2 regions of the Microbacterium murale genome follow, and region 2 is predicted to be linked to the other one. Evidence: riboswitches for the same ligand, from Rfam matches in the RefSeq annotation. Region 2 holds a riboswitch; the other holds the start of a gene.
What was found. Region 2 has a riboswitch for thiamine pyrophosphate ahead of QFZ46_RS05705 (ECF transporter S component). Riboswitches for the same ligand answer to the same signal wherever they lie in the genome.
Positions count from the first base shown of each region.

Region 1 (3,266 bases), 900 kb from region 2:
CTTCGACGAGGCGCGTTCCCGTGACGGTCGACGGGTCGTAGACCACGAGCTGAAGATGCAGTACATCGGTATGACGGCGAATGCGCTCGAGCCCGGCGAAGAGGCCGGATACTGGCACACGCACAGCCACGTCGAAGAGCTCTACGTCTTCCTCGGGGGGACGGGCCAGATGGGGTTGGATGACGAGGTCGTCGAAGTCGGCCCTGGCACGGTCGTCAGAGTCGAACAGAATGTCTGGCGCACCTGGCGTGCACGCCCGGACAGCGCCGAGCAGCTGCGCTGGCTCTGCATCCGTGCCGGTGGCGAGCAGCTGCCGCACCTTCCGAACGACGGCACGCGCGCGCCCGAGCGGCCCATGCCGTGGCCGGCGTCGTGATCGAAGCGTCTGCCGTGCCGCGGGCAACCGCAGCGACGGCGCCATCCGGTGCCCGCGAGCTCGGTGTCGCACCTTTTCTGAGCACCGGCGCGCAGATCGACTGGCACTCCCGCAAGCCACGCTGGCAGCAGGGCGACGCATCCAACATCGCGCCGATGCGCGTCGTCCGTGACGACGAACGGGGCCTGGTGGCGTGGCTGACGCCTGGCACCCTCCTGGAGGGGATGGGGGCATCGAACGGGAAACGCATCCGAACCGTGCCGCTCGATCAGCGCTGGCTCGTCGATCGCACCCGGATCGTGGAGGAGTGGTGGGGAAATGGAGTGCTGCGCATCGCGCCCGCCGGCACGCCCTGGTCCGTCTGGCTGTTCTGGAACGAGGCCACCGGGGACGATTGGGAATTCGCCGGCTGGTACGTGAACCTCGAGAACGCGCATCAACGCCTGCACGCAGCCACGCACTCATCCGACCACGTGCTCGACGTCGAGATCGATGCCGCCGGCGACATCAGCCTGAAGGACGAGGACGAACTGGAAGCGGCGATCGAACAGGGCCGCATTTCCGTCGACGAGGCGCAGCAGATCACCCGTCATGCGGACGCCGCGATCGCCGCGTTCCGTGACGGGCACTGGGCGTTCGCGCAGAGATGGGTCGATTGGCGCCCGGATCCGACGTGGACGATCCCGCAACTCGCCGACTTACCGAGCTGACGCTCTCGCACCATCGCTAGACTTCGAGCAGTGACACGGGGTGCCGCGCCGAGCGGCTGAGAACACACCCGTCGAACCTGATCTAGTTCGTACTAGCGAAGGGATGTCGCCATGAGCGATCTTCTGTACCCACCGTCCGCCCAGCCCGTCGTCGCTGAAGCGATGCGATTGCTGAAGTCGGTGCGCGAGGCGCCGCCGCTCACGCACTGCATCACCAACGCCGTCGTCACCGGCTTCACCGCCAACGTGCTGCTCGCCGTCGGTGCGGCTCCGGCGATGGTTGACATCGTCGGCGAATCCGAGCTGTTCGCCGGAGTCGCCAACGGCCTTCTGATCAATCTCGGCACGCCCACCCCGGAGCAGCGTGCCGCCGGACTCGAGGCTGCCGCAGGTGCCGCGGCATCAGCAACGCCCTGGGTGCTCGATCCGGTCGCGATTGGCGCTCTGCCGGTGCGCACCGCCCACGCACAGCGCCTCGTCGAGCAGCGTCCGACAGCGATCAGAGGAAACGCCTCAGAGATCCTCGCACTCGCCGGAATGAGCGCCGGTGGACGCGGCGTGGATGCGACGGATTCTCCGGACGCCGCCGCAGATGCTGCGCGCATGCTCGCGACCCGCTACGGCAGCGTCGTCGCGGTCTCCGGGCCGATCGACTTGATCACAGACGGAGAGCGTGTCTTCCGCATCGCCAACGGCGACGAGCTCCTCACTCGCGTCACGGGTGGCGGCTGCGCACTCGGCGCCGTCATGGCCGCCTTCCTCGGCGCGGCGCGTTCGATACACCTCTCACCTCTCACCGCCGTCACGGCCGCCACCGTGTACTACACGATCGCCGCAGAGCGCGCCGCCGCCCGAGCTACCGGCCCCGGCAGCTTCGCGGTCGCTTTCCTTGATGAACTGGCAGCCACGACGCCTGCTGATCTCGACAGTGCGGCACGCATCGAAGACGAGACGACCGCACGCGTCGAGATGGACGTCTCGTGAGTATCGATCTCTCGCTGTATCTCGTCACGGATCCCGTGCTGTGCGGCGAACGAGGCGTCGTCGACGTCGTGCGAGAAGCGGTCGCTGGTGGCGTGGGCATCGTCCAGCTGCGCGACAAGACCGCGACCGACGCGCAGATCGTCGACCAGCTCATCGAGCTGTCCGACGTGATCGACGCACGCGCAGCGCTCGTCGTCAATGACCGGCTGGATGCGGCGCTCGAAGCCCGCGCGCGCGGCGCTCGCGTCGACGGCGTCCACCTGGGACAGTCCGACACCTCAGTCGAGCGCGCGAGGGAATTGCTCGGACCTGACGCGATCATCGGACTCACCGCGAACACCGCAGCGCACCTCGATGCCGTGCGCGCATTGCCGCCGGGAACCGTCGACCATCTCGGCGTGGGAGTGATCCGACCGACCGACACCAAACCGGATCACCCGGCACCGCTGGGAATCGAAGGGTTCCGTGCGTTCGCGGAGCTCAGCGAATTGCCCTGCGTCGCCATCGGCGGCGTCGGGATCGACGACGTCGAGGCGCTCCGCGATGCCGGCGCGGCAGGGATCGCGGTGGTCTCGGCACTGTGCGCCGCGGACGATCCTCGGACGGAGGCACGTGCGTTCCGTCGTCGTTGGAGGGGCGCGGCATCCGTTCCCCGTGTGCTGAGCATCGCCGGAAGCGACCCGTCCGGTGGTGCAGGAATCCAGGCCGATCTGAAGTCCATCGGCGCGAACGGCGGATACGGGATGGCTGCGATCACGGCCCTCACCGTGCAGAACACGCAGGGCGTCCGCGCAGTGCATGTGCCTCCCGCCGACTTCCTCCGTGCCCAGCTCGACGCGCTATCGGTGGACATCGACATCGATGCCGTCAAGATCGGGATGCTCGCCGACGCAGCAGTCATCCGCACCGTCACCGCATGGCTCGACGACGCGCGCCCACCCATCGTCATCGTCGATCCGGTGATGGTCGCGACGAGCGGGGATCGCCTGCTCGAGGAGGATGCGGAGCACGCACTGCGCGATCTGCTCAGGCGGGCCGACCTGGTCACCCCGAATCTCCTCGAGCTCGCAGTGCTCGCGGACACGGTGATCGCAGACAGCTGGCCCGCCGCGATCGCGGATGCCGAGCGGCTGTCCGCCGACATCGGCGTAGCCGTTCTCATCAAGGGCGGCCACCTCGGCGGGGACCAGTCGCCC
Region 1 is NZ_JAUSXK010000001.1:254,818-258,083, reverse strand. Features, by position in the region: gene QFZ46_RS01295 (cupin domain-containing protein) at 1-376, shown strand, start outside; gene QFZ46_RS01290 (DUF402 domain-containing protein) at 361-1,086, shown strand; TPP riboswitch at 1,113-1,207, shown strand; gene thiM (hydroxyethylthiazole kinase) at 1,198-2,070, shown strand; gene QFZ46_RS01280 (bifunctional hydroxymethylpyrimidine kinase/phosphomethylpyrimidine kinase) at 2,067-3,266, shown strand, end outside.
Region 1: another riboswitch for thiamine pyrophosphate. It lies ahead of thiM (hydroxyethylthiazole kinase); the one in region 2 lies ahead of QFZ46_RS05705 (ECF transporter S component).

Region 2 (3,266 bases):
CGACTCCGGTCGTCGGCGCCGAAGAGGCGGAGCCGGCTGCGACGACGGGCGCGGTGCCGGTCGTGAAGACGGGTGCCGACGCCGAGGAATCGGCGCAGATCTGAGTTCGGAGGTTGTGGCCGGCTGCGCGTCAGTCGGCCACAACGCCGAGAAGTTCGAGCGGGTGCGTCAGCCGCCACCAGGGGCTCGGTCCCGTGAGCTCATCTGCGAGCGAGACACTGACCTCGACGGCATCCACGGGGCCGCTCACGCTGAGGCTGCCGGCCTCGTCGCCCGCAGCGCGCTCGTCGCTCAGAGCGAGAGTCGCACTGGCGTCGGCTGATGCTCCGTTCCACAGCAGAACCGTCGCATCTTCGTCTGTGACGAGGTCGACGTTCGAGCCCCAGAGGGTTTCGACCGTGCCGACCACGGTGCCGGTCGGCACAGTCGCCGGCATGTCCTGCAGTGCATTCTCGACTTCGGTGAACAGCGATCGCGTCACGGCGAGACGCTCGTCATTGCTGCCCTGGTTCAGCACGGAGGCGAACAGACGCACGGTCGTGTCCCCGATCGTGACGTCTTTCGCCGTGAGCATGCTCCAGCCCTCGAGCGTGCCGGTCTTGATGCCGACGACGCCCGGATCCGCCAGCATGCCGTTGGTGTTCGTGACGAGTCCAGCGCCGGGGATGTCAGCAGTGACCGTCCCGACGATCTCCGCGAAGACCGGGTTCTGCATCGCGCGCTCGCCGAGTTGCAGCAGGGCGTCGGGAGTCGCGACGTTGCCCTCGTCGAAGCCGGACGGCGTCACGATGGTGATTCCGGATAATCCGCGCTCAGCGAGCCAGGTCGCTGCGGCGTCGGCGAACTCCGCATCCGATCCCCAGATCTCGCGGGCGAGGCGATCGACATAGTTGTTCGCAGATCCGAGAAGCGTGCCCTGCAGCATCTGATACTCGGTCAGCACGCCGTCGACCGGTACATCCAGCGCCGACTGATCGCCGCGGCGATAGTCCCAGTACTCGACGCTGTCGCTGTAGGTGAAGGCGAACTCCGGCCCCTGCTCGCCGAGCTGCAGCGGCATCCGATCCAGCACCATCAAGGCGGTGACGACCTTCGTCACGCTGGCGATCGATACGGCATCCGCGGCGGACGATGCGGAGGAGACCCCGGCGACGCTGATGCCTGCGCTGCCCGCAACCGGCCAGGTGGGCGTCGCGAGCTCCGCCGTGATCTGCTCGATCTCCAGGACCTCCACCGTCGGAGGCACCTCATGTAGAGGCCACAGGAGTACTGTCGCGACGTATGCCAGCGCGAGCGCGGCGACAGCGCTGAGCGGCACCAGCCAGCGTGCCCGCAGCAGTGCGGGGCGGACGTGCGCGTCAGCGAGAAGATCGGGTCCGGTCTCCTGCATCGTTACTGGATCGAGATCCGCAGGGTGAGTGGCTTTCTCGACGGTGTCGATGTCGAGCCAGGTGAACGCGGTGGCCGTCCGCTCTTCGTCGGCCCACTGCGCAGCGGATGCGGTCGCTTCGTCGACATCCTGGTCGCCGTCCGACTCGAGCGCCGTCTCGATGTCATCGAGCCGGGCATCGCTGGAAACGGAATCGGCGGCCGACACGGGCGTTTGCGCTGTTTCCCCGGTGCTCGTCGCGGGTTCGACGACGGCATCGCCTGAAACGGTTGCGTTCGCGGTGTCGCTGAACGGCAGCGCCGGCGGCTGCACGGTACTGCTTGCTCCGGTGCTGGCACGAAGCTCCCGCCGGGTGAGGGTTCCCGTATCGGGCGTCGCGTCATCGATGGTCACTTGTTCACGGTACCGAATCCGGTGGCCTTGCCGTGCTTTGACGCTGCTGCTCCCAGGTGCCGGCGCGGGCGATTTCGAACCTGAGTATGATCGTCATCACAACCACGGGAGTCCGGCGAGCCGGGCTGAGAGGGAGCGAAAAGCGCTTCGACCGTCGAACCTGATCTGGGTCATGCCAGCGCAGGGAGGAGTTCCTATGAACACGTCTACACGCACGCCCGCCGCCACGACCATCGGCACCGGTGCGAATCCGTGGCGCTGGCGCGTCGTCGACATCGTCGTCGCCGCCGTCCTCGGCGTCGCGGTCGGCCTGCTCTTCTGGGGGTGGAACGTCGTCGGCGGGGCGTGGTTCGGGGCTGCGGATGCCTTGACCCCAGGGCTCGGCGGCATCGCCGTCGGCATCTGGCTGATCGGTGGCGTCATCGGCGGCCTCGTCATCCGCAAACCGGGGGCGGCCCTCGTCGTCGAGGTGGTCGCCGCGATCGTCTCGATGCTCATCGGCAACGTGTGGGGCGTTTCCACCGTCTTGTCCGGACTCGTCCAGGGCCTCGGCGCAGAGCTCATCTTCGCGCTGTTCCTGTACCGGCGTTTCGGCCTCGGTGTCGCGGCCCTCGCCGGAGTCGGCGCCGCGGTCGCCGCGTGGGTCTTCGAGCTCTTCTACGGCAGCTCGCCCAACATCCTCAAGTCGCTCGAGTTCAACACGATCTATCTGGTGTGCGTCGCCGTCTCCGGTGCGATCCTCGCCGGCGTCGTCGGTTGGTTGCTCGTGCGCGCACTGGCGAAGACCGGAGCGCTCAGCCGCTTCGCCGCGGGCAGAGAACTCGCACGCGAGGTCTGAACATGACTTCTGCCACCCCGGCCCGCGTGCAGGCCGCGGGCTGGGGGTGGCGCTACGCCGGACGGAAGCTTCCCGCCGTCAGCGATGCCACCTTCACGATCGAACCAGGCGAGCGCGTGCTGCTGCTCGGCGCCTCCGGCGCGGGAAAGTCGACCCTGCTGGCGGGTCTCGCCGGAGTGCTCGGCGATGCTGATGAGGGAGAACGCACCGGAGCTCTTCTGATCGATGGAGCCGCTCCAGAGTCGCGCCGCGGGCAGGTGGGCCTGGTCATGCAGGATCCGGATGCGGGAATCGTGCTGTCGAAGGTCGGCGACGATGTCGCCTTCGGCTGCGAGAACCTCGGCATCCCGGCATCAGAGATCCCCGCGCGTGTGGCGGGCGCACTCGAAGCCGTGGGGTTGGACGTGCCGTTGCAGCACGCGACGAAGGCGCTTTCCGGCGGTCAGAAGCAGCGGCTGGTACTCGCGGGCGTGCTTGCGATGCGCCCAGGGCTGCTGCTGCTCGACGAGCCGACCGCGAATCTCGATCCGGAAGGGGTCGCTGAGGTCCGGTCGAGTGTCGAGCGGGTCGTGGATGCCACCGGCGCGACGCTGATCGTCGTGGAGCACCGCACTCCGGTCTGGGTCGACCTGATGACCCGGGTGA
Region 2 is NZ_JAUSXK010000001.1:1,157,733-1,160,998, reverse strand. Features, by position in the region: gene QFZ46_RS05715 (ABC transporter ATP-binding protein) at 1-104, shown strand, start outside; gene QFZ46_RS05710 (D-alanyl-D-alanine carboxypeptidase family protein) at 131-1,783, opposite strand; TPP riboswitch at 1,878-1,989, shown strand; gene QFZ46_RS05705 (ECF transporter S component) at 1,980-2,621, shown strand; gene QFZ46_RS05700 (ABC transporter ATP-binding protein) at 2,624-3,266, shown strand, end outside.